DNA from 2 places in the Klebsiella sp. PK01 genome. Region 1 is predicted to be linked to the other one. Evidence: predicted binding sites of a transcription regulator. Region 1 holds the regulator's gene; the other holds the start of a gene.
What was found. The regulator CRP, encoded in region 1, controls carbon source genes, mostly activating them, when cyclic AMP is high. The targets are predictions, from matches to a motif close to ATGTGANNNNNNTCACAT.
Positions count from the first base shown of each region.

Region 2: AC22LX_RS19090 (YjcB family protein) is a predicted target of CRP. The motif match lies at 2,123-2,140, and genes of this name have one in related genera.

Region 1 is NZ_JBYEZM010000005.1:460,547-477,614, forward strand. Features, by position in the region: gene nirB (nitrite reductase large subunit NirB) at 1-1,467, opposite strand, end outside; gene AC22LX_RS18440 (cytosine deaminase) at 1,683-3,005, shown strand; gene tsgA (MFS transporter TsgA) at 3,002-4,180, opposite strand; gene ppiA (peptidylprolyl isomerase A) at 4,458-5,027, shown strand; gene AC22LX_RS18455 (YhfG family protein) at 5,134-5,301, shown strand; gene AC22LX_RS18460 (putative adenosine monophosphate-protein transferase Fic) at 5,291-5,893, shown strand; gene pabA (aminodeoxychorismate synthase component 2) at 5,926-6,489, shown strand; gene argD (bifunctional acetylornithine/succinyldiaminopimelate transaminase) at 6,579-7,799, shown strand; gene AC22LX_RS18475 (YccS/YhfK family putative transporter) at 7,789-9,867, opposite strand; gene crp (cAMP-activated global transcriptional regulator CRP) at 9,918-10,550, opposite strand; gene AC22LX_RS18485 (OsmC family protein) at 10,855-11,259, shown strand; gene AC22LX_RS18490 (phosphoribulokinase) at 11,322-12,191, opposite strand; gene AC22LX_RS18495 (YheU family protein) at 12,264-12,482, opposite strand; gene AC22LX_RS18500 (hydrolase) at 12,479-13,501, opposite strand; gene AC22LX_RS18505 (ABC transporter ATP-binding protein) at 13,711-15,615, opposite strand; gene kefG (glutathione-regulated potassium-efflux system ancillary protein KefG) at 15,789-16,352, shown strand; gene kefB (glutathione-regulated potassium-efflux system protein KefB) at 16,339-17,068, shown strand, end outside.
Region 2 is NZ_JBYEZM010000006.1:56,004-60,765, forward strand. Features, by position in the region: gene AC22LX_RS19080 (MltF family protein) at 1-837, opposite strand, end outside; gene iraM (anti-adapter protein IraM) at 1,287-1,646, shown strand; gene AC22LX_RS19090 (YjcB family protein) at 1,711-1,992, opposite strand; gene AC22LX_RS19095 (EAL domain-containing protein) at 2,542-4,146, shown strand; gene soxS (superoxide response transcriptional regulator SoxS) at 4,131-4,460, opposite strand; gene soxR (redox-sensitive transcriptional activator SoxR) at 4,545-4,762, shown strand, end outside.

The sequences.
Region 1 (17,068 bases):
GAAGTGCTCGCACAGATTGTTGTTCACTTCGATACCCTGTTTCGCCAGCTCGGCGTTGAGCACCTGCGTCACCAGCGGAATACAGCCGCCGCAGCCGGTTCCGGCTTTGGTTTCCGCTTTCAGCGCCGCTACGGTGTGACAGCCTTTATTGATAGCGGCGATCAGGTCGCCTTTGCTGACGTCGAAGCAGGAACAAATTTGCGCGCTGTCCGGCAGTTTATCCACGCCGATAGACGGCTTGCCGCTGCCGGCGTGGGCCGGGAGGATCAGCGAATCCGGGTTTTCCGGTAATTCGATGGCGTTCAGCACCAGCTGCAGCAGGTTGCCGTAATCGCTGGTGTCGCCGACCAGTACCGCGCCGAGCAGGGTTTTGTTATCTTCGCTGACGATGAGCCGTTTGTAGACTTCTTTGCTTTCGTCGAGATAGACGTAGCTACGCGCGCCCGGCGTGCGCCCGTGGGCGTCGCCGATACCGCCAACGTCAACGCCGAGCAGTTTCAGCTTGGCGCTGAGGTCGGCGCCGGTGAACAGATTGTCGTTGCCGAGGATATGGTCAACCGTCACCTGCGCCATTTTGTAGCCCGGGGCGACAAGACCATACACGCGGTTATTCCAGCTGGCGCATTCGCCGATAGCGTAGATATCCGGGTCGGAGGTCTGGCAGCTATCGTTGACCATGATGCCGCCGCGCTGGGCGACGGCGAGACCGCATTGAGTAGCCAGCTTGTCGCGCGGACGGATACCGGTAGAGAAGACGATGAAATCGACCTGCAGTTCGCTACCGTCGGCGAAGCGCATCGTTTTGCGCGCCTCGGTGCCCTGCTGAACGATCTCTTTGGTGTTTTTGCTGGTGTGAACCTTCACACCCATGCTTTCGATCTTACGCTTCAGCTGCTCGCCGCCCATCTGATCGAGCTGCTCGGCCATCAGCATCGGCGCAAACTCGATCACGTGGGTTTCCACCCCGAGATTTTTCAGCGCGCCGGCTGCTTCCAGACCGAGCAGACCGCCGCCGACCACCGCGCCGCGTTTGCTGCGACGGGCGCAGGATTCGATGGCGTTAAGATCTTCAATAGTACGATAGACGAAGCAATCCTGGGTTTCCGCGCCTTTAATCGGCGGGATCCACGGGTATGAGCCAGTCGCCATAATCAGCTTGTCGTAGAAAACGGTACGGCCAGCGCTGGAGTGGATAACCTTTTCCTGGCGGTTGATGGTAATCGCGCGTTCGCCGACCAGCACCTTGACGCCGTGTTTCTCATAGAAACCTTCGCGTACCAGCGACAGCTCTTCCGCAGTGTGATGGGAGAAGTAAGACGACAGGTGGACACGGTCATAGGCGATACGCGGCTCTTCACAGAACACGGTAATGTCGAATTGTCCGGCAGGCGCCTTATCAAGAAGCTCTTCGATAAAGCGATGGCCGACCATGCCGTTACCGATAATAGCGATTCTGACTTTGCTCATTTTTGCCTCGATTTCTTTTCTATTACCGCCTACCTTAACGATTCAGCTACTACACTCATTGATACAAATCAATTTAGAACTTACCTACCACTTAATGAGTATATTCATGATTTATAATGATTTTTATAAGTTATGGAAAAATCAGGCTTTTCCGTTCTGTTCTTTTTATGTACAAAGGCAGCGGAAGAAATGAGCAATATTCAGGGGAGCAAACTATGTCGACAACGCCGCTGTGGTTAATTCAGAACGTCCATCTGCCAAAGAGGGAAGGGTTGTGGCAGATTGCGATTGATAAAGGGCGATTCGGCGACATTACGCCGATGGGAGAGGCACGCAGCGAGAGCTACGAAGTGCTTAACGCCCGCGGCGGATTGGCCATCCCGCCGTTTATCGAACCGCATATTCATCTCGATACCACGCAAACGGCGGGAGAACCAAACTGGAACCAGTCCGGGACGCTGTTCGAGGGGATTGAGCGTTGGGCCGAGCGTAAAGCGCTGCTAAGCCATGAGGATGTGAAAGCCCGCGCGTGGAAAACCCTGCGCTGGCAAATCGCTAACGGCATCCAGTTTGTTCGCACCCATGTCGATGTTTCTGACCCATCGTTGACCGCGCTGAAAGCGATGCTGGAAGTCAAACAAGAGGTAGCGCCGTGGGTCGATTTGCAGATAGTCGCCTTCCCCCAGGAAGGGATTTTATCCTACCCCAATGGTGAGAGTTTGCTGGAGGAGGCATTACAGCTGGGCGCCGATGTGGTCGGGGCGATCCCGCATTTCGAATTTACTCGTGAATACGGAGTGGAATCGCTGCATATCGCCTTCCGTTTGGCGCAGAAATACCAGCGTCCGCTGGATATCCACTGCGATGAAATTGACGATGAACAGTCACGCTTTGTCGAAACGGTCGCCGCGCTGGCATTAAAAGAGGGAATCGGCCCCCGGGTGACCGCGAGTCATACGACCGCGATGCACTCCTACAATGGCGCTTATACCTCGCGGCTGTTCCGCCTGTTAAAACTCTCGGGCATTAACTTCGTCGCCAACCCGCTGGTCAATATTCATCTGCAGGGGCGCTTTGATGACTACCCGAAGCGGCGCGGCGTGACGCGGGTCAAGGAGCTGATGGCGGCCGGCATTAATGTTTGTTTTGGCCACGATGATGTGTTCGACCCATGGTATCCGTTGGGAACCGGCAACATGCTACAGGTGCTGCATATGGGGCTGCACGTTTGCCAACTGATGGGCTATCAGCAGATTAACGACAGTCTACAGCTGATTACCCACAACAGCGCCAGAACCTTTGGGCTCAATGATTACGGCATCGCTACCGGCAATCCGGCTAATCTGGTGATCTTGCCTGCTGAAAACGGTTTTGAAGCCGTACGCTGCCAGGTGCCGGTACGTTGGTCAATTCGTCAGGGAAGGGTCATTGCGACTACGCAGCTGGCGCAGACGTGGATACAGACCGATAAAGGCGGCGAGGAGTTGTTTTTTACCAAAAATAGCCCCTTTGCCGAAGCAAAGGGGCCTAAGGCTTAGTGCGTCGACGCGTTCTGACGGTGGCGGGAAACGAAGCCAAGGAGCAGACACATCACGAATACCACGGCATAGAGGCCGTTCGCGGTGTGCAGCGCGGCCAGCGGGCCGCTGGCCGCGACGATCGGCCCGGTCACCACGAAGGTCAGCATGGTGCCGATGGTGCCGCAGGTCAGAATGAAGTTCACCAGCTTCGGTGAAGCGACTTTGGTCTGCTGCGAGCCCAGGGTAATGATCGAGGTATAGATAGCGCTGGAGAAGAAGCCAAGGGTCAGGATGAACCACGGCATATGCTCCGGCGAACCGTTAATGAACAGATACATCAGGACTGTCGCCAGACCCGCCAGCACGGTCAGGATGCGCTGCAGGTCGAAGAAGCGCAGGATGAAGCTGAACGACCACATGCCGATCATATAGGACATCCAGAAATCGCTGACCAGCTTACCGGCGTCGCCGAGGCTCATGCCGAGGCCTTTGGCATACTCTGGTACCCAGGAGATAAAGCCCAACTGGCCGAGGATGTAGCATAGCGCGGCGATGGAAAGGAACAGCACGCCGATGCCCCATTTCTCTTTCACTACCGGCTGGCTGTTTTCCGCCAGCGCTTTATTGCCAAGCACCGGGAACTCACAGCCGAAAGTCAGCACGAAAATAGCGACGTAGACCAGGCCGATACAGGCGTAAACCCAGTACCACTCGATGCTGCGCGCCAGCAGAACGGCGGCGACCATCGGGAAGATCATCCCTGCCATGCTGAAGAAGGAGTCCGTGAACAGCAGACGCGCGCCGCGCTGGCGGCCTTCATACATGTGGGTAATCAGGAAAGTCCCGATCGACATGGTGATCCCGCTGACCAGACCGAGCACGAACATCGACGCGGAGAACAGCGTCAGGCTGTGGCCGAACATCAGCCCGGCGATGGCTAACAGCATCAGGATAAAGCCGAAGCGCAGCTGGGTTTTCAGCGGCACGATCTCCATCAGCCAGGCATTGAGGAAGATAGAAATCAGAATACCGGCATTGAGGAAGGTAAAGGTGTTACTCATACTGGACACCGGCAGATGGAAATAATCTGCGATGTTCCCCATCACCATCCCGGTGACGATCACCAACGCGCCGGTCAGGGCGTAGGAGAAAAAGCTGATCCATGTGAGCTTGATACGATTGCTGTTAGTCATGACAGGCCTGTGAATAGATAGGTAAAGCGCGTTGACGCTGCGCCGGGCGCACAGATTTTATTCATTCAAGTGATGAAGGCAAACGTTTATATTGAAATGTAGAATTTATTGCATGGATTTATGTGATCTCCATCACATTAGTGAACGGTGAGAGGATTGAGTCAGTTCGTAACAAGTGTTTCAGCTAAGTAAAATTAGGTAAAAGGCTAGCCCGCTATGCAAAGGCTCTTTAGAATCAAGGCACTTGCTTTTTACTCTGCTCCGTTAAGGAATTTCCATGCTCAAATCCACTCTGGCGGCGATGGCTGCCGTATTCGCCATTTCAGCATTCTCCCCCGCCATGGCGGCCAAGGGCGACCCGCACGTACTGCTGACCACTTCTGCTGGCAACATCGAGTTGGAGCTGAATAGCCAGAAGGCGCCGATTTCTGTCGATAACTTCCTGAAGTACGTGAACAGCGGTTTCTATAACAACACGACCTTCCACCGGGTGATCCCAGGCTTTATGGTGCAGGGCGGCGGCTTTAACGAGCAGATGCAGCAAAAGCAGCCTAACCCGCCGATTAAAAACGAAGCCGACAATGGCCTGCGTAATACCCGCGGGACGATCGCCATGGCGCGTACCGCCGATCAGGACAGCGCGACCAGCCAGTTCTTCATCAACGTGGCGGATAACGCCTTCCTCGACCACGGCCAGCGTGATTTTGGCTATGCGGTATTTGGTAAAGTGGTGAAGGGTATGGACGTCGCCGACAAAATCTCTCAGGTTCCGACCCACAACGTTGGCCCGTACCAAAATGTTCCGTCTAAACCGGTCGTTATTCTTTCGGCGAAAGTGCTGCCGTAACCCTCTTCTGGCGCGGGCGGTCCGCCTGCGCCTGGCTTGCCTCTCTGCGTAACCCGAAATTGCTGCTTATACTTGTGGCACACAGGGGACGATAAGGGAGGCGACCATGCGTTTACTCACCGATAAGCAAAAATCCCGGCTCTGGGAACAGACCCGCAACGCCAATTTTCAGGCCAGCAGACGCCTTGAAGGCGCGACGGTACCGCTGGTTAGCCTGACGGCTGAGGAAGCGCTGGCGCGTCTTGCCGAGCTGAGGAGGCGTCATGAGCGATAAATATGGCGACGGTCGCGACCCCTATCTCTATCCGGCGCTGGATGTGCTGCGTAACCGGCTGGGTATCCATCAGGCGCAACGGCTGGAACAAACTGCATGGGAATTCACTTCGCTGCGCGCGGCGACGATCCCGTTGGGCCCGCGCGGCCGCGGCTTACCGCATCTCTGCGCCATTCACCGGCAACTTTATCAGGATCTCTTTGACTGGGCGGGTAAACTGCGGGAAATCGATATCTACCAGGGCGATACGCCGTTTTGCCACTTCGCGTGGATAGAGAAAGAGGGTAACGCGCTGATGCGCAAGCTGGAAGAAGAGGACTATCTGCGTGAACTCCCCCGGGAGACCTTCGTCGAGCGCCTGAGCTGGTACTACGGCGAAATCAATGTCCTGCATCCTTTCCGCCTTGGCAACGGCCTGACGCAAAGGATCTTCTTCGAACAGTTGGCCATTCACGCCGGTTACCTGCTCGACTGGCGGGGCATCGATCCGGATGCGTGGAGCCAGGCTAACCAGCTGGGCGCGATGGGCGACCCGGAGCCGCTGGAGCGGATCTTTCGTAAAGTGGTGAGCGAAGCGCGGGAATCTGAGTAGAATAGCCCGGTTTTGTTTTTTCCGGAGCCGCTATGATCCTGCTAATCGATAACTATGACTCTTTCACCTGGAATCTGTACCAGTACTTTTGTGAACTGGGGGCGGAGGTGCTGGTTAAGCGTAACGATGAGTTAACGCTGGAAGAGATAGCGTCGCTGGCGCCGGAGAAAATCGTCATTTCGCCGGGCCCCTGCACGCCGGATGAGTCCGGTATTTCGCTGGACGTTATCCGCCGCTATGCCGGTAAAACACCGCTGCTCGGCGTGTGTCTGGGTCATCAGGCCATCGCCCAGGTCTTTGGCGCCACCATCGTACGCGCCGCGCAGGTCATGCATGGTAAAACGTCGCTGATTGAGCACAACGGCGAGGGCGTTTTTCAGGGACTAAACAACCCGCTTACCGTTACGCGCTACCATTCATTAGTTATCGACCCGCCGACCCTTCCCGCGGATTTTATCGTTACCGCCCGCAGCGCCAGCGGTGAAATCATGGGTATCCGCCATCGCCAGTGGGATCTCGAAGGCGTGCAGTTCCACCCGGAGAGCATTCTTAGCGAACAGGGACACCAGTTGCTGGAAAACTTCCTTAAACGCTGATTTGTAGTTGCCATGAGGTGATTTATTATGCATATTTTGTGATTAAAACTTCGCAATCATTGCACGTTACACAGAAGGATGGGCATCACATGGCAACAGAGCAACCGGCAATCACCCGCGCCACATTCGATGAAGTCATTCTGCCGATTTATGCACCGGCGGAGTTTATTCCGGTGAAGGGGAAAGGCAGCCGCGTTTGGGATCAGCAGGGCAAAGAGTACGTTGATTTTGCCGGCGGGATTGCGGTGACCGCGCTGGGCCACTGCCACCCGGCGCTGGTGGCGGCGCTGCGTGAGCAGGGCGAGACCCTGTGGCACACCAGCAACGTTTTTACCAACGAGCCGGCGCTGCGCCTGGGGCGCCAGCTGGTAGATGCCACTTTTGCCGAGCGCGTGGTGTTTATGAACTCCGGAACGGAAGCCAACGAAACGGCGTTCAAGCTGGCGCGTCATTACGCGATCACTCGCCATAGTCCGTACAAAACCAAAATCATCGCTTTCCATAATGCTTTCCACGGACGGTCGCTGTTCACCGTCTCGGTCGGCGGTCAGCCGAAATACTCTGACGGTTTCGGGCCGAAACCGGCAGATATCGTGCATGTTCCATTTAACGATCTCGAGGCGGTGAAAGCGGTGATCGATGACCATACCTGCGCGGTGGTGGTTGAGCCGATTCAGGGCGAGGGCGGGGTGATGGCGGCGACGCCAGCGTTCCTGCAGGGGCTGCGCGATCTGTGCGACCAGCATCAGGCGCTGCTGGTATTTGATGAAGTGCAGTGCGGTATGGGCCGTACCGGTTCATTGTTCGCCTATATGCATTACGGCGTGACGCCGGACATCCTGACCAGCGCGAAAGCGCTCGGCGGCGGTTTCCCGATTAGCGCGATGTTAACCACCAATGAAATCGCCAGCGCCTTCCATGCCGGTTCCCATGGCTCCACCTACGGCGGCAATCCGCTGGCCTGTGCGGTGGCGACCGCGGCTTTCAACCTGATTAACACGCCGCAGGTGCTGGCGGGCGTCAATGCCAAACGGGCGCTGTTTGTTGAACACCTGCAGCAGATCGATGCGCAGTTTGATCTGTTCAGCGACATCCGCGGCATGGGACTGTTAATCGGCGCCGCGCTTAAGCCGCAGCATCACGGACGCGCGCGCGATTTCCTCTATGCCGCGGCGGAGGCCGGGGTGATGGTGTTAAACGCCGGGCCGGACGTAATGCGCTTTGTGCCGTCGCTGGTGATTGATGATAGCGATATCGCCGAAGGGATGGCGCGCTTCGCGCAGGCGGTTAAAAACGTACTTAGCGCTTAGTCGTGCGTAGCCAGATGCCGTGATGCGGACGCTGACGCCATGCCACCGACGAAATGGTGTGCATGGTGTTCAGATGGCCGAGGATCCGCTGCAAATGCTGCTCAAGGGTGCTGAGCGGCCCACGCAACACTTCCCCGTCCTGGGATTCCATAATATTCACATCGCCCGCGCTGCCCGGCCCGTCTGAATCCAGACGCTGCTGACAGCGCTGCAGGGCAATTTCACACGATTCCAGATACCGCTGCGCCAGGTCAGGCGTTAGCATCGTATGCTCGCGCGCCAGCGTGGTCATGGCGTTGATATGCTCAACGATAAACTGGCTATGGGTTACCCACAGCTTCATATCTTCCAGATAGTGCGAGTTAAAGCCCGGTTCCTGCATCGCCTGGTTAAGCGAGTTATACAGGGCGTTGTGCGCCTGGTTGACGCGCATACGCTGGTAGGCCAACGCCGGGGCCTGCGGATCGGCGCTAAGGATCAGCCGAATAGCCTCCTGATCGGCCTCCAGGGCATCGTGGGCGTTTTTACGTAGCAGGCCGCTCTGCCATTGCGGCCATAGCCAGACCATCCCGCCAAAGGCGATCAGACAGCCAATGATGGTATCGATAAAGCGGGCGACGATGAACTGCTCGCCGTTAAGCGTTAGCAACTGCAGGGTATATACCGCGGTGACGGTAAAGCCCACCATCGCCCAGCCGTAGTGTTTACGGATGATGAGATAGCTCAGCAGCGTGATGAACAACATACCGCTTAACGTGTAGCTCTCCGGTACGTGGAAATGTAGGGTCAGCCAGGCGATCACCAGGCCCGCCAGGGTGCCTGCCGCCCGGTGGACAATCCGCACGCGGGTGGCGCCGTAACCGTTTTGCGTCACGAACAGCACGGTCATCAGGATCCAGTACGGCTTCGGCAGATGTAGGGCGCTGCCCATCAGGCTGGCGATGCTCAACATTACGCTGATGCGCGCGGCGTTGCGCAGCGCCGGGGATTTCAATGACAGGTAGTTCTTCAGCGCCGGTAGTAGCGGTAGGCGCCGTTCTTTATCCGCCATCAGGTTACGTGCGTACAGCGGGCGCTGGGTGCGCAGCACGCGGGCGATACGACTGAAGTGCCAGGCGCAGAACTGGCCTACCGGGTTATCGGGATGCTGATAAGCGATTTTTTCCAGCGCGCCGATTTGCTTATCCATCTGGAAGCGACGCGGGTAGCGGTGGTAGAGAATATCATCCGCCAGCACCCGCAGACGCGCGGCGACGGTCTGCGCGTTCCAGCGGATAACCGCTTCCGCATGGCTGCGCTCCACCAGTTTTTGTACCTCTTCCGGCTGGTGCAGGCTCACTGAAATATGTTCCTGCAGATCCAGCCCAACCTGGAACGCGCGCAGCAGGCGCTTATGATCGCTACGCTGGTTGGCGGCTAACATATGCATCTGCTGGTAGCATTGGGTAATTAAATCGACCACCTTCTGCTGGCGGGTAAGCAGCGGCGGCAGGGAGGTCGTCGGGTCAGTGTGCTGCGTCAGGAGGCTATATTTGGCCTCGCAATAATTAGCCAGTTCGCGGTAAAGCAGGCTTAACGACTCGCGCAGCGGCTGCTCCCGCCAGAGCCAAAACCAGAACCAGTTAAAGAGTCCGTACCACAAGGTTCCCAGCGCATAGATAAGCAGCGGCTCCCAGATGGGCATATTGCCGGCCAGGCTTAAGGTAAAAATGGCGGCGATAAGCGATGCCGGCAACAGGCGAGCGTGCAGCGAACTGATTTCCGCCGTCACGCCGAGAATCAGCGCCAGCGCGCTGAGGATAAGCGGCAACGGGATGTCCCGCGCCAGAAGCAATTGCACAATCAGGCTGCTGCCGGCAAACAGGCAGCCGCCAACGATCAGGCGTTTGAAAAAGCGTTTATGCGGGGTGTCGAGACCGGCGATATTGCAACAGGCGGGAACTAACGAGAACAGCAACCCTTGCTGCAGATGGCCGAGCAGAAGCCCGATGGCCACAGGTAGACACAGCACCAGCGTTTGCCGCAGTGCGTAGTTGACTTCCGGGTGGTAAATCAGCCTGCGCCACATGGGAGAAACAAAAACGGCGTACTGCGCGGAGCAATACGCCGTTTAGCGACTTAACGGGTACCGTAGACGACGATAGTTTTACCGTGTGCGGAGATCAGATTTTGATCTTCCAGCATCTTCAGAATACGGCCAACCGTCTCACGAGAACAGCCGACGATCTGGCCAATTTCCTGGCGGGTGATTTTGATCTGCATCCCGTCCGGGTGGGTCATGGCATCAGGCTGTTTCGCCAGATTCAGTAAGGTCTGAGCGATACGGCCCGTCACGTCGAGGAAAGCAAGGTTACCGACTTTCTCGGAAGTGACCTGCAGACGACGCGCCATCTGCGAAGAGAGGCGCATCAGGATGTCCGGGTTCACCTGGATTAACTGACGGAATTTTTTGTAAGAGATCTCGGCCACTTCACATGCGGTTTTCGCACGTACCCAGGCACTACGTTCCTGACCTTCTTCAAACAGGCCTAATTCACCGATGAAATCGCCCTGGTTGAGGTAAGAGAGGATCATCTCTTTACCTTCTTCATCCTTGATGAGTACAGCCACGGAGCCTTTTACGATGTAGTAAAGCGTTTCCGCTTTCTCACCCTGGTGAATCAGCGTGCTCTTTGATGGGTACTTATGAATGTGGCAATGAGACAAGAACCATTCAAGGGTAGGGTCTGTTTGCGGTTTGCCAAGCACCATGCGCGGTTATCCTCTGTTATAAGCTATCTCCGGACGCCGACACTACACGGCATCCGGGCATGCAATCGTATTTTTCCCTATGCCTGGGAAGCTGGCTGCTCAATTTATGCAGCCTGTAATGTGAACTCCTCAGCATACATGCGGTACATCAATGTATTACTGTAGCATCCAGACTGTTTTAGCATAGCTTTCACCGCATGTCTCCTGGTGTCTCGCTTCAGCATGACCCAGGTCGCCTTCCGTTGCGAGATTTGTTATGTGCGCGTAATCTGTCAGGAAAATTGCAACAGCGGAGTTAAATTTTATGCAAGCGCGTGTGAAATGGGTGGAAGGTCTAACCTTCATCGGTGAGTCGGCCTCCGGCCACCAGATTTTAATGGATGGCAACTCCGGGGACAAAGCGCCCAGCCCGATGGAAATGGTGCTGATGGCGGCGGGCGGCTGTAGCGCAATTGACGTGGTGTCTATCCTGCAAAAAGGGCGTCAAAACGTCACCAACTGCGAAGTGAAGCTGACCTCTGAACGCCGTGAAGAGGCGCCGCGCCTGTTCACCCATATCAATCTGCACTTTATCGTCACCGGTAAAGAGCTGAAGGATGCGGCGGTGTCCCGTGCGGTGGATTTATCCGCGGAGAAGTACTGCTCGGTGGCGCTGATGCTGGAAAAGGCCGTCAACATCACCCACTCTTACGAAGTGATCGAAGCCTGAGACGAATTGACGTAGCGGGACACTAACCCCGGCAGCACGGCGACCGGGGTTTTATTTTGCCCTTAACTAATGGTTTTGCCTTCCATCAAGCGCTCGACCAGCGGCGCCATAATGAGCTCCATCGCCAGCCCCATCTTACCGCCTGGCACCACCAGGGTGTTCATATGCGAGATAAACGACCCCTGTAGCATCGCCAACAGCCAGGGGTAATCAATCCCCTGCAAATTGCGAAAGTGAATCACCACGAAGCTTTCGTCGAGCGATGGAATGCCTTTGGCGGCAAACGGATTCGAGGTATCGACCGTCGGCACACGCTGGAAGTTGATATGGGTGCGTGAGAACTGCGGGGTGATGAAATTGATATAGTCTTCCATCGAACGCACCACCGAGTCCATCACCGCTTCGCGCGAATGGCCGCGTTCGCTGGTATCGCGAATGAGCTTCTGGATCCATTCAAGGTTGACGATCGGCACCACGCCGACCAGCAGGTCGACATGTTTCGCCACGTCATGCTGCGGCGTCACCACGCCGCCGTGCAGCCCTTCATAAAACAACACGTCGGTCGGTTCAGGCAGCGGTTGCCATGGGGTAAAGGTGCCGGGAACCTGATTCCAGGGAACCGCTTCATCGTAGGTATGGAGGTATTTGCGCGACTGGCCCTTGCCGAATTCGCCGTACTCTAAAAAGGTGCGTTCAAGCAGGCTGAAGTCATTGGCTTCCGGGCCAAAGTAGCTGATGTGTTTGCCCTGATCGCGCGCCTTGCGGATCGCCATGTCCATTTCCGGGCGAGTATAGCGATGGAAGCTATCCCCTTCGACCTCCGCGGCATGCAGGTTCAGTTGCGAGAAAATTTTGCGAAACGCGAGGCTGGTGGTGGTGGTGCCCGCGCCGCTGGAGCCCGTGACTGCGATCACTGGATGTTTGGCAGACATAACAACTCCCTGATTAAGTGATGGTGTGTCGCCGTATCGCGCCAGGCACTCGCGGTTAGAGGGGCATGGCGCTTAGCCGTTAAACATCTTGCGGGGCATGATGTTGACCGTCTCGTGCAGTTCTGACCACACCAGCACGGCCTCCCCGGTTTTAAGCTGCTGTTTTACATCGGCGACTTTATCGGCAAGCGAACGTTCATGTTCACCATAATCGGTGCCTTCGCGCAACACAAAGCTTTCAATCAGATTATCCAGCGTTTCGGGATCGAGATCCTGCCAGGGAATAATCATGCTTGTCCTCCCAGCCAGCGGGTTAACCAATCCGGAATACGTTGCTCCAGCCACATTTGCGGTTTTCGCAGCGTACCGCCGACAAAGCCAACGTGGCCGCCCTGTTCCGTGAGCTGATATTCGACGTTAGCCGGCAGTTGTTCCTGCGGCGGAATTGAATGATGGTCCATAAACGGATCGTCTTTCGCGTGAATGATCAGCGTCGGCTTGGTGATATCGCTTAAGCGCGGCATCGCGCTGCACTGTCGGTAATAGTCTAGCGCATCGGCGAAACCGTGGATTTTGGCGGTGATCATGTCGTCGAATTCGCGGATGCGGCGCATGCTTTTAAGCTGGCGAAGATCGACCGGCAGCGAGCCTGGATAGGCTTTCAGCTTGCGCGCGGCGTTGGCTTTCAGCAGGTTGAGCAGGTAACGCTGATAGACGCGCGAAAATCCTTTGTCCATATGGTAGCTGCAGGCTTCCAGCATAAAGGGCGCCGAGACAATGACGGCTGCATCGAGCGGAATATTGTCGCCTTCTTTCGCCAGCAGACAGCCCAGCATGTTGCCGCCAAGCGAATAGCCTACCGCCGCCGTCGGCGCGGCGCCGAACTCGCGCTGCAGCCAGTGCAGGAACCAGGTACCGTCTTCCGTTTCGCCAGAGTGATAAATACGACTGTTGCGATTCGGCTCGCCGCTGCAACCGCGAAAATGCATCACCACCCCGAGCCAGCCGCGCTGCATGGCGGCGTGAATCAAACCGTGGGCGTAAGGGCTGTGCAGGCTGCCTTCCAGACCGTGAAAGACCACCAGTCGCGGTTTGTGGCGCGCGCCGGCGGGGTCTTCGCTCCAGGCCAGATCGACGAAATCGCCATCCGGCAGCTCAAGGCGTTGCCAGTGCGGCGTAAATCGGAGCTTGCGGCGGATGATCCGCGGCAGCATGGTTTGCAGATGACGATTGCCCACGCCGCGCATCGGATGGAATTCACGCGAGTCGTTATCGGGGGGCGTCACTGCTGTCGGGGTTATTTCAACCATAGTACCAGGATTATTAAGAAACTTTTAGAACACTATACCGCGCATAAAAGTGGGCGGTTAGCCAATATGTGGTCTTGCGGGTAATCGGTATAGATTACATGAAAATGACTCAAGAGAATGGCTGAGCGATGAATTTCGGAAAGTCTCCCGGGATGCCTAAGCAGAAAGTCCCGACGATGAATTTTCTCTCACCGCCGGGCGGTTACTCATTAACTTTCCTGCAGCATCCGCTCCAGCTGTTCCTGCGCGTCGAGCCACGCCATCTCACACTCTTCGAGCCCTGATTTGGCGCTCGCCTGCTGCTGCAGGCATGCGGTTAATTCCGCTTTGCGCGAGGCGTCATACAACTCGCTGTCGCCCAGTTTCTCTTCCGCCTGCGCCAGCTGCGCGTTGAGTTTATCCATCTCTTTTTCCAGACGGGCAATCTCTTTACGCAGCGGTTGCGTTTGCGTACGCAGTTCGGCTTCGCGGCGTTTTTGATCCTTACGCGCCTGCGCGCTGTTGCCGTTATCCTTTGGCGCTTCAGAAGTCTGGTTTTCCTGCTTCTGCGAATCGCTCAGCCACTGCTGATAATCTTCCAGATCGCCATCAAAAGGTTCGACTTTACCGTCGTGCACGAGATACAGATCGTCAGTGGTGGAGCGGATCAGGTGGCGATCGTGCGAGACCACGACCAGCGCCCCTTCGAAGTCGATCAGCGCTTCGGTCAAGGCCTGGCGCATATCAAGATCAAGGTGGTTGGTCGGTTCATCGAGCAGCAGCAGGTTAGGGCGCTGCCAGACGATTAACGCCAGCACCAGACGCGCTTTTTCGCCGCCGGAGAAACGGCGGGTCTCTTCGCTGACTTTATCCCCCTGGAATCCAAAGCCGCCGAGGTAGTCGCGCAATTTTTGTTCCAGCTCCTGCGGCGCCAGGCGGGCCAGATGCTGTATCGGCGACTCATCGGCGCGCAGGAATTCGAGCTGATGCTGGGCGAAGTAACCGAGCTTAATGCCCTTAGCCAGGCCAATTTCACCGGACAGCGGCTGTAGTTCGCCGGCCAGCAGCTTAATCAGCGTTGATTTACCGGCGCCGTTGCGCCCCAGCAGACCGATACGCGAACCGGGTACCAGATTCAGCTTGATGGAGTCGAGAATAATTCGTTCGCCGTAGCCGGCGCTGACTTTCTCCATCTTGAGTAACGGGTTCGGTAGACTTTCCGGCGCGCGGAAGCTGAAGTGGAACGGGTTATCGACGTGCGCCGGGGCGATAAGCTCCATACGCTCAAGCATTTTGATACGGCTCTGCGCCTGCTTCGCTTTGGTGGCTTTGGCGCGGAAACGGTCGATGTAGCTCTGCAAGTGGGCTACGCGCTGCTGCTGGCTTTCATACATGGCCTGCTGCTGCGACAGACGGGTCGCGCGCTGGATTTCAAACGAGCTGTAGTTACCGGTGTATTCGAACATCGTTTGCTGTTCGATATGAATAATTTTATCGACGATCGGATCGAGGAAATCACGATCGTGGGAAATCAGGATCAGCGTACCGTTATAGCCCTTTAGCCACTTTTCCAGCCAGATCACCGCATCAAGATCGAGGTGGTTGGTCGGTTCGTCGAGCAGCAGCAGATCGGAACGGCAGATCAGCGCCTGCGCGAGGTTTAAGCGCATACGCCAGCCGCCGGAGAAATCACTGACCGGCCGATCGAGCTGTTCGTTACTGAATCCAAGGCCGTGCAGCAGGCTGGCGGCGCGGGAACGAATCGTCCAGGCGTCAATCGCATCCAGCTTACCGTGGACGGTGGCGATGGCATGGCCGTCGTCGCGCTCATTGGCCTGCTGTAAATCGGCTTCCAGCTTGCGGAACTCGCGATCGCCATCAATAACATAATCAATAGCCGGCTGCGGCAGGGCCGGCGTTTCCTGATTAACCCACGCCAGCTGCCAGTTGCTCGGGAAGGTCATGGAGCCGCCGTCGGCGCTTATCTCGTTTTTCAAAAGCGAAAGCAACGTAGATTTACCGCAGCCGTTTTTACCTACCAGACCGACCTTCTGGCCAGGATTGATGGTGGCGGTGGCGTTGTCCAGCAGGACGCGTACGCCGCGACGAATTTGTAACGAGGAGAAAACAATCATAAGGCGCCGTATGTTCAGACTATGTTAATTTGTCTTTATGATAATGTAGTGTGGAAGCGAAACGCTCCATTGGGCCGCAATGGTAGCCCAAAATGAAGACGATAGACAAAGTCATTCTGGTTGCGTCGAGACGCAGCCGCTTCGCAAGCCGCCAGATGACGTTCGGGAGGGGAATGATGTCTCAGACAGCGAAAGTGTTGCTGCTGTATGCCCACCCAGAATCTCAGGATTCCGTGGCCAACCGGGTGTTGCTTGAACCGGCTTTACAGTTGCCGAATGTCACCGTGCACGATCTTTATGCGCACTATCCAGATTTTTTTATTGATATCGCCCATGAGCAGGATCTCCTGCGTCAGCATCAGGTGATTGTGTTCCAACATCCGCTGTATACGTGGAGCTGCCCGGCATTGTTGAAAGAGTGGCTGGACCGGGTGCTGAGCCGCGGCTTCGCCAGCGGCGCGGGAGGAAATCAACTGGCGGGAAAGTACTGGCGTAGCGTGATCACCACCGGCGAGCCGGAGAGCGCTTACCGCCGCGATGCTAACCGCTATCCGATGAACGATATTCTGCGCCCTTTTGAGTTAACGGCCGGCATGTGCCGCATGCACTGGCTGAGTCCGATTATTGTCTACTGGGCGCGCCGACAGCGGCCGGAAGATTTGCAAAGCCACGCCCGCGCGTACCGCGATTGGCTCGCGAATCCTGTTGCAACAGGAGGCGCCAATGGCGGGAGCTGATTTGCTATTAGCAGGGGTACTGTTTTTGTTTGCCGCCGTGGTGGCGGTTCCGCTGGCGGCCCGGCTGGGTATTGGCGCCGTACTCGGTTACCTGCTGGCCGGGATTGCGATTGGCCCGTGGGGGCTCGGGTTTATTAGCGATGTGGATGAAATTCTTCACTTTTCCGAGCTGGGCGTCGTGTTTCTCATGTTTATCATCGGCCTTGAGCTCAACCCCGCCAAACTGTGGCAACTGCGCAACTCAATATTCGGGGTCGGCGCGGCGCAGGTGTTGTTTAGCGCGGCGATCCTCGGCGGATTGCTGGTGGTCACCGGGTTTTCGTGGCAGGCGGCCGTAGTGGGCGGTATTGGTCTGGCGATGTCCTCTACCGCGATGGCGCTGCAGCTGATGCGCGAGAAAGGAATGAGCCGTAACGAATCCGGCCAGCTGGGTTTTTCAGTTCTGTTATTTCAGGATTTAGCGGTGATCCCGGCGCTGGCGCTGGTCCCGCTGCTCGCCGGACACGGCGACGATAACTTCAACTGGATGTCGGTAGGGATGAAGGTGCTGGCATTCGCCGGCATGCTGATTGGCGGCCGTTTTCTGCTGCGCCCGGTATTCCGCTTTATCGCTGGTTCCGGCGTGCGTGAGGTCTTCACCGCCGCCACGCTGCTGCTGGTGCTGGGTTCCGCGCTGTTTATGGACGCCCTGGGGCTGTCGATGGCGCTGGGGACGT
Region 2 (4,762 bases), on a different contig from region 1:
GCGGACCGCCCAGGCGATGCTACCGCCATCTCGTAACACAACGTCTTCATGCACCTGAATTTTGGGAAACACCTGTTTCCAGAAAATCGCTTTATGGCGATCCACCACGATCAGAGGAATCAGGCCAGCATTAAGCATTTCGAGAAGATCCTCATCTTCGAGCGCCTCCGGCGCCTCCTGCAGAATGACCGGCGGCAGCGACGCTTTGGCAAAGCGGGCGTTAAGCGCCTGCAAACTTTCGTAATAGCTGGAGGAGCGTCGAACAAACACGGTTTTACCGGAAAGCTGCTCCAGGCTTTTCACGTTGGGCGATGATGGCCCAGAAACTAATAGCTCTTTGACATCGCTATAGAGCGGGGTGGTAAAGGCGACCTGCTCCTGACGCGATGAAGTAATGGTGAGATTGGCGGCGGCGATATCCCCCTTACCTTCATTCAACGCCTTGAACAGGTTATCCCGCGTCACCGGGATGAAAACGATCCGCACTTTGAGGTGTTTCTGCTTCAGCTTCTTCTCTTTTGCCAGTCTGCTATTGAGATCTTTTTCTAAAGCGATGAAAAGATCGTGGGTGGCGCCGCGCTGGGTCCCCTTATCGATAAAAAAGAAGGTCTTGCTGTAGGTCGTTAATACCCGGATCGCCCGCCGGTTGATCATATCGGGAAGATCGCCTTTTTGCGGCTGCATGATGTGATCCATATTGATGGCCAGCTCCGCTTTGTCCTTTTGCGCCGGCGGCGATTTATCCGTCGAAGCCGCTGAAGCGGAGAAGGCAAACACGATGGCCAGAAGGCAGCCGGAAACCATCGCCAGACGACGTTGAAAACCGAAGATGTTCATGATGCGGCACTCTGCAGGGAGATGGTTATATTTTAGTCAATGCAAACGCGCCCCTGTGCCTTTTTCTACTTACCTCTCCCGGGTTCAGCGCGACGTAGGTGGTATTGTCCTGATTGCGAGAATACAAAAGAAAGTGACGCTTCTCCTACCATAGAATATTTTCGCTTTGCGATCGCTAATTGCTTATCCCATCCAGGTGAATATCAAAATGATATTTTTGTCTGCTATTTAAAATATATTGTAAGGTTATTTATAACCTTTGCATGGTTATGTTTTTTTAGTATTAATACATAATTCGTAGAATGCCCGGATTAGCTTACTTCAAGAGTGGTATGGCCGATGTGTGTCAGGGTTGGTCTATATCACACTATTAATAACCTGCCTTGCAGATAACGGCCTGGAGTGCTATCACTAAATTCTCTCTCAGATTTTACTTACAAGGATGGAAGATGAAATGGACGATTCTTAACACCCTTATCTGCCCGCATACTGGCGTTGCCTTTTCGTCAATATCTGGGCTACGGTTTCTCAAGTTTATTATCTGGTATGAGGCTGAGCTTTTATTAATTCCCGGCGAAACCATGAAACTTTATTCATCTAAAGTTTTAATTAATGATCGATATCATTCATTAAAAATTTATAACATCACGCGTTACGACGATAAACAGTGGGAAACCTTAAGAGAGCGGCCAACCTGCCCGTACAATTTCGAGGTCGCGGAGCAGGAATCTTGTCTTTATCAATCGTATTGTGCGGTTAAGCGCTGCCCAAACGAGCGTCTACGACCGATGTTATGCGAACAATATTAGCAGGGGCCGGGAAGAGCATCGCTGTTGCTGAAAATAAAAAAGCTTCCCGCAGGAAGCTTTTTTATCAGGTCATCATCATTGGCCATTCTGGCGGCGTCTGGCTCATGACTTCAACCATGACATCTTTAATGTTGCCCCAGATTTTAGCAACATCCACCATGGTGATGCCTAACAAGCCGGTAGCAAACCAACAGGCGGCAGCCAGACCCAGGCAGCTACAAATAATCGCTAAGCCGGCATAGTCGCTTTTACGTAATTGAATATTCAACGAACTGGCCAGGAACATCAATACCGCGCTCACCAGGGGCCAGCGCAAAAGTACGACACTGGTAGTAATGGAAGCCATTAACTTATCCTATCTCTCAAAGAAAGTCGGGAGCCTTAGACAACCTGGCGCGATTATCAATAATGAGACGCTCTGGCTATCGGCGGGCACTTCAGGGAGTGATGAAACGACGATTTTGTTTCATCAACTTGTGTGAACTATATCACATTTGCTGATTTATTCGCCAGACAAAAAATGACCTTTTTTGACATTTTAAACCACGTTATTAATAGGGTTAATGGCGGCGGAATGCGCGCCAGCATGTCTGGTGTCTGTTTTTCGACACCGTTAAGGACTGGACCTGGACTGCCGATAATTGTTCAACGGGTTTTGTTACTTATTACGAGTAATTGTACGGAGAAACCGAATTAGTAAGTGGCTAGTGTCTTAATTATTACGAGAATGTTTCTCGATCCATCTATAAGTAAGTATGATTCATCATTATTAGGTGTGAGGTTTTTACATAAACGTGTTCGTTGCTGAAATTCGCTGTTTTTTATAACAGTCGGTAATGCCTGGTTTTTGTCCTTATACCGTGATTGAGGCGTATCGCATGGATAAAAAGCGGAAATGAGTCGTAACGCGCCGCATAAGGCGTTAAGAATATTCTTCATCATACTGGTGGTTGTGCTGCCGGTGGTGTTGGCGTTGTGGTTTGCGCAAATCAGAGCCCGGGAAGAAATCTCAGATAGACTGCAATCGTTTTCGCAGCTGGCGCTGCAAAAAACGGAAATGGTCATTCATGAATCCGAGCAGGCGCGCGAAAAAGCCATGCACTTTACCGGGGCAATGTGTTCCCCGCAGCATCAGCAGTACATGTTAAATATCGTGCGCGGGCTACTGTATGTTGATGACCTGATTTATGCGAGCGGTAACACTTTCCTCTGTTCCACCGCGGTCCATCCCGAAGAGGGCTGGAGAATAGCTGCCGCGAATTATACTCGAAAGCCCGACGTCTCCATTTACTACTATCGTGATACGCCGTTTTATCCCGGCTATGATATGAATTATATGCAGCGCGGGCATTATGCCGTGGTGGTTAACCCTCTCTCTTATAGTTCGGTTATTTCCAGCGATAAAGATTTAGCTTACGGCGTCTTCGACACCAAAACGAACATGTTTTTCTCCGTGAGTAAAAACGTTGATGCCAGGGAATTACATCGTCTTATTCGCCACGAAGACGCTTTTTTCAACCAGGATGGCCGGGTTTATACCGTCGCCCATTCGTCGATTCGACCGATTGCGGTCATCATGTCCACCTCGCGCGCCAGCTATTATGCCAGCCTCTACGACCAGATTACCTTGACCCTGCCGTTAGGCATTATTTGCAGCATTTTGATTCTGATGGTCTGGTCGCGAAGCCGTCAGCAGTATCATTCACCGCGCAATAAACTGCAGCGAGCGTTAAGCCACCGACAACTGTGCCTGCATTACCAACCTATTATCGACATCAAGAATAACCGCTGCGTCGGCGCCGAGGCGCTGTTACGCTGGCCGGGGTTTGACGGTCCGGTGATGAGCCCGGCGGAGTTTATTCCGTTGGCGGAAAACTCAGGCATGATTGCTCAGGTGACGGATTATGTGGTCGACGAGTTGTTCAACGATCTTGGCGAATATCTGGCCAGACATCCACAGCTCTATATCGCGATTAATCTTTCGGCATCGGACTTCCACTCCGCGCGATTAATTGCGCAGATCACTGAGAAGGCCCGCAGCTATGCGGTTTGCGTGAAGCAAATTAAAATTGAAGTCACCGAAAGAGGATTTATCGATGTGCCGAAAACCACACCGGTGATTCAGGCGTTCCGCGAAGCGGGCTACGAAATAGCCATTGATGATTTCGGTACCGGTTATTCCAACCTGCATAACCTCTATTCGCTCAATGTCGATATTCTGAAGATTGATAAATCCTTTATCGATACGCTGACCACCAACAGTACCAGCCATCTGATTGCCGAGCATATCATTGATATGGCGCGTAGCCTGCGTTTAAAAACCATCGCCGAAGGGGTAGAAACGCTGGATCAGGTGGATTGGTTGCTTAAGCGCGGCGTGCAGTTTTGTCAGGGATGGCATTTTGCCAGGGCTATGCCGCCACAGGAGTTTATGCAGTGGCTCGCCAAGTCCCCGATCTTACTGCGTACGCCGCACGACGGTCGTCAGGCGGAAATCTGATGACGGTAATCGCTGGGAGTGCGATCGAACTCCCGGCGGAATACCCGCGAGAACGTCTGCTGCGAGACGTATCCCAAATCCATCGCAATATCAAAAATAGGACGTTGCGTGGTTCTCAGCGCTTCAGCGGCGAGCAGTAGCCGGCGCTGGCGAATGTAATCACCCAGCGTCTGGTGGGTAACGGTACGGAACATTCGCTGCAGATACCATTTCGAGTATCCCGATTTTTTAGCGACTACATCAATGTTAAGTGGTTGATCGATATGTTCATCAATCCATTCAATAAGCGTTTGGATAATATCCTGATGGGACATAAAGCGGCCTCTCTCAATTCTCGATTCGTCGTTTTGTCTGTCGGCGAGTATAATTCCTCAAGTTAACTTGAGGTAAAGAGCTTTATGGAAAATAAACCAGCACGCATCAAAATGCTGCTCTCCCCTGGGGAGGTGGCGAAACGAACCGGCGTCGCCGTCTCGGCGCTACACTTTTATGAAAGCAAAGGGCTTATCCGCAGCCAGCGCAACGCGGGCAATCAGCGGCGATATCGCCGTGATGTGCTGCGAGCAGTGGCGATCATCAAGATTGCGCAACGTATTGGTATTCCGCTGGCGACCAT